DNA from 2 places in the Streptomyces sp. NPDC058246 genome. Region 1 is predicted to be linked to the other one. Evidence: riboswitches for the same ligand, from Rfam matches in the RefSeq annotation. Region 1 holds a riboswitch; the other holds the start of a gene.
What was found. A riboswitch is a leader RNA that binds a small molecule or an ion and turns the genes downstream of it on or off. The one in region 1 is predicted to bind thiamine pyrophosphate.

Region 2: it holds a riboswitch for thiamine pyrophosphate, as region 1 does, so the genes downstream of both, thiO (glycine oxidase ThiO) here and thiC (phosphomethylpyrimidine synthase ThiC) in region 1, are expected to answer to the same signal.

Annotation. Positions count from the first base shown of each region.
Region 1 covers NZ_JBHVWZ010000009.1:111,026-116,061, forward strand. The annotation lists gene ACFVXA_RS16020 (IclR family transcriptional regulator) at 70-858, shown strand; gene ACFVXA_RS16025 (SsgA family sporulation/cell division regulator) at 958-1,395, shown strand; gene ACFVXA_RS16030 (YibE/F family protein) at 1,460-2,881, opposite strand; TPP riboswitch at 2,953-3,109, shown strand; gene thiC (phosphomethylpyrimidine synthase ThiC) at 3,102-4,931, shown strand.
Region 2 covers NZ_JBHVWZ010000007.1:87,360-92,395, reverse strand. The annotation lists gene thiE (thiamine phosphate synthase) at 4-663, opposite strand; gene ACFVXA_RS12940 (Rv2175c family DNA-binding protein) at 801-1,166, opposite strand; gene ACFVXA_RS12935 (NAD(P)/FAD-dependent oxidoreductase) at 1,370-2,602, opposite strand; gene ACFVXA_RS12930 (hypothetical protein) at 2,635-3,030, opposite strand; TPP riboswitch at 3,083-3,196, shown strand; gene thiO (glycine oxidase ThiO) at 3,194-4,390, shown strand; gene thiS (sulfur carrier protein ThiS) at 4,387-4,587, shown strand; gene ACFVXA_RS12915 (thiazole synthase) at 4,592-5,036, shown strand, end outside.

The sequences.
Region 1 (5,036 bases):
CCCACCCAGCCGCGCGCCACGCCCGGGGAGACCCGCACTCCGCGTCCTTCACGGGCGACGACAGAGGCTGTGCGCACTCCGCCGGTGGCGGCCGCGCCCCTGGAGCCGCACCCCACGACCCTGATCGGCTCCGTGCAGCGGGCGATGCGCCTCCTGGAGGCCGTCGCTTCGCGCGAGCACGGCGCACCGGCCAAGCAGCTGGCCCGCGAGGCCGGACTGGCCCTTCCGACGGCGTACCACCTGCTGCGCACCCTGGTTCACGAGGGTTATCTGCGCCGTGACAAAGGGCTGTTCTTCCTCGGTGAGGCCGCCGAGCGGCTGAGCAGCAGCGGAGCACAGCAGAAACGTCGCAGCACGGTGAGCGACGCGCTCGCGCACTGGAGCGATTCGATCGGCGTACCCGTGTACTACGCGATCTACCGCGACGGCGAGATCGAAGTCATGTGCGTCGCCGACACCCCGGGGAATCCCGCGGTCGAGGAGTGGGCCGACTTCCGGGAGACCGGGCACGCCCACGCGATCGGCCAGTGCCTCCTGTCCCAGTTGGACGAGAAGGCCCGCCGGGACCACCTCGACCGCTACCCGGTGCAGTCGATCACTCCGTACACGGTGCGTGACAACGACAGTCTGCTGCGCCGCCTGGACCGGACGGGACGGATGGAGCCCGTGGTCGAGCGCCAGGAGTACGCGCTGGGCACCGTCTGTGCCGCGATCCCCATCACGGCGGGCACTACGGCCCGGACAATCGCCATTTCCCTGCCCTCCCATCAGGCCGACCGGCTGCTGCCCGCCGCACGGCAGTTGCAGAGCGAAATCGGCAGGCTGCTGGGGACACTCGCCATCTCTATCAGTATCTGAAAACTCACTCCTTGTGATCTGTTGTGTACGTTGAGCAAGATTCCAGCAGTGTCAGGGGGCCGATTCCTGGCCAGTCGACGGCAAACGACGGGGTAGGCGATGCGCGAGTCGGTACAGGCAGAGGTCATGATGAGCTTCCTCGTGTCGAAGGAGCTGTCCTTCCGCATTCCGGTGGAGCTGCGCTACGAGACCTGTGATCCGTACGCCGTGCGGCTGACCTTCCATTTGCCCGGCGACGCGCCGGTGACCTGGGCATTCGGGCGGGAGTTGCTGATCGACGGGGTGGGCCGGCCGTGCGGTGACGGCGATGTGCACATCGCGCCCGCCGATCCGGAGTCCTTCGGCGACGTGCTGATCCGGCTTCAGGTGGGCGGCGACCACGCGCTGTTCCGGTCCGGGGCGGCGCCGCTGGTGGCGTTCCTCGACCGTACGGACAAGCTGGTGCCGCTGGGGCAGGAGCGCTCCCTCGCCGACTTCGACGCGCACCTCGACGAGGCGCTGGACCGCATCCTCGCGGAGGAACAGAGCGCGGGCTGACGCACCGCTGGATCCCCCAAGTGGAGTAACGCTTCCTCACAAGGGGTACGGGCAGCGGATGGTTTCAGCGCTTGCGGCGGCGGCCCTTCCCGCCGCGCGCCGGCGCCCTGCCCCCTGTGAGCTCCGCAGAGGGCGCGGTCGCCGGGCGGTCCGCGGAGACCACCAGGGCGGCCAGCGCGGTGGTCACCGGCACCGAGGCGACCAGACCGATCGAGCCGACCAGGGTGCGTACGATCTCCTCGGCGACCAGCTCGCTGTTGGCGACCGTGCCCACGCTGCTCTGCGCGATCGAGAAGAGCAGCAGGAGCGGCAGCGCGGCACCCGCGTACGCCAGCACAAGGGTGTTGACGACCGACGCGATGTGATCGCGGCCGATGCGGATGCCCGCGCGGTACAAGCCGCGCCAGCCCATGGTGGGATTCGCCTCGTGCAGCTCCCAGACCGCGGACGTCTGGGTCACCGTCACATCGTCGAGCACACCGAGCGAACCGATGATGATGCCCGCGAGCAGCAGACCGCTCATGTCGATGGACGGATACAGGCCGTGGATCAGGCCGGTGTTGTCGTCGGTGTTGCCGGTCAGCGACGCCCAGTCGATGAACAGGGAACCGAGCACGCCGATCAGGATGAGCGAGAGCAGCGTGCCGATCACCGCCACCGACGTGCGGGCCGAGAGGCCGTGGCACATGTAGAGCGCGATCAGCATGATGGCGCTGGACCCGACAATCGCCACGATCAGCGGATTCGAGCCCTGCAGGACCGCGGGCAGGATGAAGAAGCTCAGGATAAGGAAGCTGATGGCCAGCGCGATCAGCGCCATGACGCCGCGCATCCGGCCCACGACCACGACCGCCAGGGCGAAGATTGCGGCGAGAAGTGCCAGGGGGACCTTGCGGTTCACGTCGGTGACCGAGTACTGCAAGTCCTTGGGCGCGGAGGGTTCGTACGCGACCACGACCTTCTCACCTTGGTGCAACTGCCGAGACTGGTCGGGCTGGACGATCTCGGTGAACGTACGGCCCTTGTCCTTACCGGTGTCGATCCGGACCGTCGCCTTCTTGCAGTCGCCCGTCGCCTGCTGCTGAGCGGAGGAGCCCTCGGCGGTGGAGGTGTCGCCCGTCGGGGTCTCCCCCGAGGCGTTCACGGACTTGCAGTCCACCGTGTCGACCTTGGTGACCGTCGCCTGCTGTGTCTGCCGGTCGAACCCGACACCGGTGCGCTCGTGTGAGGGGGCACCGCCGGGCCAGAGCACCACGAGACCCACGACGACCGCCGCGGTGAAGGGGATCAGCACCGCCGCGATCACCTTGCGCAGGTGCTTGGAAACGGGCGCGGCGGGCCCATGGCTGTGACTGTGCGAGTGGCCGTGCCCGCCACCCGGTCCATGCCCGTGTCCGTCGCCGGAGCCCTGTCCATGGCTGTCACCCGAGCCGGGCCCGCGCGGCGGCTCGGACGGCGGAAACGGGGGCTGCTGCGTTGTGGTCACCGACCGATCATCGCAAGAACGAGGGGGGCCCTCTGTTCACCGCGCCAGATATGACGCTAGCGTGGAGGCACCTTTGCACACGCGGGAGCTCGGAGCACCGGGCTGAGAGGGCGCTGACCTTCGTCTAAGCGATGTTTCACATGAAACATCGGCGGGCGGAAGCCGCTGCGTCGACCGCCGAACCTGTTACCGGGTAATGCCGGCGTAGGGAGTAGGTCTCATGACCAACAAGGACGTACGCACGCCTGCCTCCAGCCAGACGGACGGGGCGCTCGCTCCGGACGACAACGGTGGGGCGGCAGCCTCGACCGTGAACGGCGAGGCCGGGAAGTCCATCGGCTGGCACAAGGCGTATGTCGGGGGTTCGCGCCCCGATCTACGGGTGCCGGTCCGTCAGGTGCACCTCACCAACGGGCAGTCCGTCACGCTGTACGACACCTCCGGCCCGTACACCGATCCGACCGTCGACACCGACGTACGCAGGGGTCTGGCGCCGCTGCGCGAGAACTGGATCATCGCCCGCGGCGACACGGAGGAGTACGCGGGCCGCCCGGTCCGCCCCGAGGACGACGGGGTCAAGCACACCTCACCACGCGGGGGCCTCAGGAACCTCGACGCGGTCTTCCCGGGGCGGCCGCGCCAGCCGCGCCGAGGCCGGGCCGGAGAGGCGGTCACACAGCTCGCGTACGCCCGGCGCGGTGAGATCACGCCCGAGATGGAGTTCGTGGCGGTCCGCGAGAACGTCGATCCCGAAGTCGTACGCGAGGAGATCGCCGCCGGTCGCGCGGTACTGCCCGCGAACGTCAACCACCCGGAGATCGAGCCGATGATCATCGGCAAGCGATTCCTGGTGAAGGTCAACGCCAATATCGGCAACTCCGCGGTCACCTCCTCCATCGAGGAGGAGGTCGAGAAGATGACCTGGGCGACCCGCTGGGGCGCCGACACGGTCATGGACCTGTCCACCGGCCGCAACATCCACACCACCCGCGAGTGGGTGCTGCGCAACTCCCCCGTCCCCATCGGCACGGTGCCGCTCTACCAGGCGCTGGAGAAGGTGGACGGCCGCGCCGAGGAGCTGACCTGGGAGATCTACAAGGACACGGTCATCGAGCAGGCCGAGCAGGGCGTGGACTACATGACGGTCCACGCGGGCGTACGTCTGCCGTACGTACCGCTCACCGCGAACCGCAAGACCGGCATCGTCTCGCGCGGCGGCTCGATCATGGCGGCGTGGTGCCTGGCGCACCACAAGGAGTCGTTCCTGTACGAGAACTTCGAGGAGCTCTGCGAGATCCTCGCCGCGTACGACGTCACCTACTCGCTCGGCGACGGGCTGCGGCCCGGGTCGATCGCGGACGCCAACGACGCGGCGCAGTTCGCGGAGTTGAGGACGCTCGGGGAACTCAACACGATCGCGAAGCGTTTCAATGTTCAGACCATGATCGAGGGCCCGGGACATGTCCCGATGCACAAGATCAAGGAGAACATCGACCTTCAGCAGGAGATCTGTGATGAAGCTCCGTTCTATACGCTCGGCCCGCTGACGACAGACGTCGCGCCGGCGTACGACCACATCACCTCCGGCATCGGTGCCGCGATGATCGCCTGGTGGGGCACGGCCATGCTCTGCTATGTCACGCCCAAGGAGCACTTGGGCCTGCCCAACCGTGACGACGTCAAGACCGGCGTCATCACCTACAAGATCGCCGCCCACGCAGCCGACCTCGCCAAGGGGCACCCAGGTGCGCAGGAGTGGGACGACGCGCTGTCCGACGCCCGTTTCGAGTTCCGGTGGGAGGACCAGTTCAACCTGGCCCTCGACCCGGACACGGCACGGGAGTTCCACGACGAGACCTTGCCGGCCGAGCCCGCCAAGACGGCCCACTTCTGCTCCATGTGCGGACCGAAGTTCTGCTCGATGAAGATCTCGCAGGACATCCGGCGGGAGCACGGCGGCTCACAGACGGAGATCGAGGAGGGCATGGCGCAGAAGTCCAAGGAGTTCGCGGCAGCGGGCAACCGGGTCTATCTGCCTCTGGCGGACTGAGCCGGGCCGACTGAGGCGCCTGCACGTGGTGTGCGGTGTCGGAGCCGTCCGGTAGGCACATCGGAGCTGTCCGGTGCGCTTGCTGTACGTGGGGCGGCTCCGGGA
Region 2 (5,036 bases), on a different contig from region 1:
CGGCTACGCCTGACGCAGCCGCTTCGCGAACTCTTCCGCCGCCGCTCCGGGATCGTCCGCCTCGGTGATCGCCCGGACGACGACGACACGGCGGGCGCCCGCGTCCAGCACCTCGTCGAGGTTGCCGAGGTCGATGCCGCCGATGGCGAACCAGGGGCGGTCGGTGCCGAGGGATGCCGTGTAGCGCACCAGGTCCAGGCCGGGTGCGTGGCGGCCGGGCTTGGTCGGGGTGGGCCAGCAGGGGCCCGTGCAGAAGTAGTCCACGCCCTCTTGGACGGCGGCGGCCGCGGCCTCGGACTCGGCGTGCGTGGAGCGGCCGATGAGTACCTCGTCGCCGAGGACGGCTCGGGCCGCGGGGACCGGGAGGTCGCCCTGGCCCAGATGCAGGACGTCGGCGCCGATGGCGTGGGCGACGTCCGCCCGGTCATTGACCGCGAGGAGCTTGCCGTGGCGTGCGCAGGCGTCCGCGAAGACCTGGAGGTGCTCCAGCTCCTCGGCCGCCTCCATGCCCTTGTCGCGCAGCTGCACGATGTCGACGCCGCCCGCCAGGACCGCGTCCAGGAATGCGGCGAGGTCGCCCTGGCGCTTGCGGGCGTCCGTGCACAGATAGACGCGGGCGTCGGTGAGCTGGGCGCGGGCGGTGGCCGCGGCGTTCTCGGGCATGCGTGGGTCCCCCGTTGTCGCGTGGTCCGTGCGTACGGACGTCGTCGGTGTGCGCACGGACGGTGTCGGTGCGCACGGACCACGGCGGCCGGGGTGGTCCTGGCCGGCCGCGGTCCGTACGCCGGACGGTTGTCGGATCAGACGGCGAGCGCCTGGGCGCGGCGCTTCACCTCCGTGCCGCGATTCTCGCTCAGAGCCTGCGCGGGGGTGCCGGGCAGGGTCGGGTCGGGGGTGAAGAGCCACTCAAGCATCTCTTCGTCGGTGAAGCCGTCGTCCCGCAGGAGCGTCAGGGTGCCGGACAGGCCCTTGACGACCTTGTCCCCGTCGATGAAGGCGGCGGGGACGTGCAGCGCGCGGTTCTCACCACGGCGTACGGCGATCAGCTGGCCCTCTTTGACCAGCTGCCGGACGCGGGTCACCTCGACGCCGAACTGTTCGGCGATGTCGGGGAGGGTGAGCCAGGCAGGGACGAGAGCATCGATCTTTGCGTCAATCTCGGTCACGGGACAAGCCTGCCATCCCGGACTGACAGTCGGAAGCCAGGCCGTCCGACCTGGGGTGACGGATTACGCCGTGGCGGTCTTCAGAGGCCTCTTGCACGGTGGCGTCCGCCGGGGGCCCCTTGCACGGTGGCGGCCGCCAGAGGCCCCTTACACGGTGGCGGCCGCCAGGAGCCTCTTGCACGGTGGCGGCCGCCAGAGGCCCCTTAGACCGTGGCGGTCTTCAGCGGCCTCGCCGGGTCCGCCAGCAGCTCCGGATTCATCGGCGTGCCCGACTCGATGAGCCGGCGCCCCTGGGCCAGATCCCTCGGGCGGCCCACGGCCAGAAGGGCGACCAGGCGGTTCTCGCGGAGCCAGCAGACCGTCCAGGCGGCGCCGGCCGGGTCACCGCGCCAGAGGGTGGTGTCGGCGGTGGCGTGGTGGCCGACGTACTGGACGAAGCGGCCGAACTGCTCGGACCAGAAGTACGGCACCGGATCATAGGCGGCGGGGGCCTCGCCGATGATGTTCGCGGCGACCGTGCGCGGGCCCTGGAGGGCGTTGTCCCAGTGGTGGACCAGCAGGCGGCCCTCGTACCTCCCGGAAGGGAAGGAGGCGCAGTCGCCGACCGCGTAGACGTCGGGTGCGGAGGTACGCAGGTGGTCGTCGGCCACGATCTCGCGCTCGGCGCCGAGGGCGATCCCGGAGCCGGCCAGCCAGGCGGTGGCGGGGCGTGCCCCGATGCCGACGACGACCGCGCCCGCGGGCACCCGGGTGCCGTCGTCGAGCACCACGGCACCCGGTTCGACGCGCTCCACGCGCGCGTGCGTACGCAGCGTGGCCCCGCTGTCCGCGTACCAGGCCGCCATCGGCGCGGCCACCTCGGCGGGCAGCGCCCCGGCGAGCGGGCGGTCGGCGGCCTCGACGACGGTCACCACGCACCCCGCCTCGCGCGCCGCCGTGGCGAACTCCGCGCCGATCCACCCCGCCCCGACGACCACGATGTCGTGCTGCTGGGCGAGGACGGGACGCAGCCGCTCGGCGTCGTCCAGGGTGCGCAGCAGATGGACCCCGGGCACACCCTCAGCGCCCGGCAGCTGGATCGGTTCCGCGCCGGTCGCGATGACCAGGACGTCGTACCGAACGGGCCCGGTGGCGGTATCCAGCTCATGGTCCCCGGGGCGCACGCCGGTGGCCTCGCGACCGAGCTGCAGCTCGATGTCCAGCGCCTCGAAGTCGACGTCGAAGGCGGAGCCCTCGGCCTTGCCGAGCAGCACGGCCTTGGACAGCGGTGGTCGGTCGTACGGCTGGTGGGGTTCCGCGCCGATCAGCGTCACACTGCCGGTAAAGCCCTGTTCGCGCAGGGCGACGGCGGTCTGCACACCAGCCATGCCCGCACCCACCACGACGACCCGCCGTGCCGTACGCCCCTGCGACTGCGCCTGCGTCTGCTCGCTCACCTGATCACCATAGACAACTGACAATTCGTCAGTCAGCGGACGTGCTCAGTGACCTGTTCCACACTGCCCGTCCGCGCTTCCGCCTCCGCGACTCCCACTTCCTCGACCACGCTCGTCCCGCTGCCCGTCCGCGACTCCCACTCCCAGGTCTCCTCCAGGCGTACGCGCCCGTCGGGCAGCTCCACGACGAGGGACGCGCAGTGCCCCGACGACGTGCTGCCGTCGTGCTTGAGCTGTACGTAGCGGAAGTCGAGGCGGTCACCCTCACGGCTACCCACGAGGTACCCGCGTACGACATCGCCGCCCGCGTACTCGGCCCAGATCTCGCCGTTCTTCTCGTGGTAGGTGAACCTGGTGCGCGTGCCCACCTGACCTGGCGCCTGGTCGGCGATCGGGGCGAGGACGAGGCCGTCGAGCGAGCGGGGCATGGCGGGAGGCTCCCTTACTGAGACGGGTCGCGGCGGGCTAGGGTGGCCAACGTAAAGCACTCGCGGGAGCCCGGACGCACCGGGCTGAGAGGGAGGCTGGGACGGCCTCCGACCGTACGAACCTGATCCGGGTCATGCCGGCGAAGGGAGGGGCTGGACGCCCATGTCGCCTACGCGTACATCAGACACACGCACATCGGACACACGTACATCAGACGTCCTCGTCGTCGGGGGCGGAATCATCGGTCTCGTGACGGCCTGGCGGGCCGCGCAGCGCGGGTTCACGATCGCCCTCGTGGATCCCGGACCCGGCGGCGGAGCGGCCCAGGTCGCGGCCGGCATGCTCGCCGCCGTCACCGAACTGCACTACGGCGAGCAGACCCTGCTGGGCCTCAACCTCGCCTCCGCGCGCCGCTATCCGGACTTCGCCGCCGAGCTCACCGGGGCGACGGGGCAGGACCTCGGCTACCGCCAGTGCGGCACCCTGGCCGTGGCGCTGGACTCCGACGACCGCGCCCATCTGCGTGAACTGCACACCCTGCAACGCGAGTCGGGGCTCGACTCGGAGTGGCTGAGCGGTCGCGAGTGCCGCCGCCTGGAGCCGATGCTGGCGCCCGGCGTACGCGGCGGGCTGCGGGTCGACGGCGACCACCAGATCGATCCGCGCCGGCTCGCCAGGGCCCTGGTCACGGCGTGCGAGCGGGCCGGAGTGGTGTTCCACCGGACGTGGGCGGAGCGCCTCGCCGTCGTACGGGACCGGGCCGCCGGAGTGGTCACCACGGACGGCACCGAACTGACCGCCGGCCAGGTGGTACTCGCCGGGGGCAGCCTCAGCGGGCGTCTCCAGGGCGTCCCCGACGACGTCCTGCCGCCGGTGCGTCCGGTGAAGGGGCAGGTACTGCGGCTGACCGTGCCGCAGCGGTACGCGCCCTTCCTGAGCCGCACCGTCCGTGCCGTGGTGCGCGGCAGCCAGGTCTATCTGGTGCCGCGCGAGAACGGCGAACTCGTCGTCGGCGCGACCAGCGAGGAACTGGGCTGGGACACCACGGTGACCGCGGGCGGCGTGTACGAGCTGCTGCGCGACGCCCACGAGCTGGTTCCCGGGATCACCGAGCTGCCGCTCACCGAGACCCGCGCCGGACTGCGCCCGGGGTCCCCCGACAACGCGCCGCTGCTGGGCCCGACCTCACTGGACGGCCTTCTGCTGGCCACCGGGCACTATCGCAACGGCGTCCTGCTCACACCCGTCACCGGTGATGTCATGGCGCACGTCCTGACCACGGGTGAACTCCCCGACGAGGCCCGCCCCTTCACCCCCCGGCGTTTCCGCGCCGCCGCCCTCACGGAGCAGCCCGCATGAACATCTTCGTCAACGGAGAGCGGCAGCTGATCGCCGCGGGGACCGCTCTCGACACGCTCGTCGCGACCCTCACCGCCGCGCCGTCCGGTGTGGCCGCCGCGCTGAACGAAACCGTCGTCCCGCGCACGCGGTGGTCGTCCACCTCCCTCTCCGAGGGAGACCGCGTCGAAGTCCTCACCGCCGTCCAAGGAGGCTGAACCCATGGCCGACGATCCCTTTGTCCTCGGTGGTACGTCCTTCTCGTCCCGGCTGATCATGGGTACGGGCGGTGCGCCCAGCCTCGACGTCCTGGAACGCTCGCTCGTCGCCTCCGGTACGGAACTGACGACGGTCGCGATGCGGCGCGTGAACGCCTCCGTGCACGGGTCGGTCCTTTCCGTGCTCGACCGGCTCGGTATCCGGGTGCTGCCGAACACGGCGGGGTGCTTCACGGCGGGCGAGGCCGTGCTGACCGCCCGTCTCGCGCGCGAAGCGCTGGGCACCGAGATGGTGAAACTGGAGGTCATCGCCGACGAGCGGACGCTGCTGCCCGATCCGATCGAGCTGCTCGACGCCGCGGAGACGCTGGTCGACGAGGGGTTCACCGTGCTGCCGTACACGAACGACGACCCCGTTCTCGCGCGAAAGCTCGAAGACGTGGGCTGCG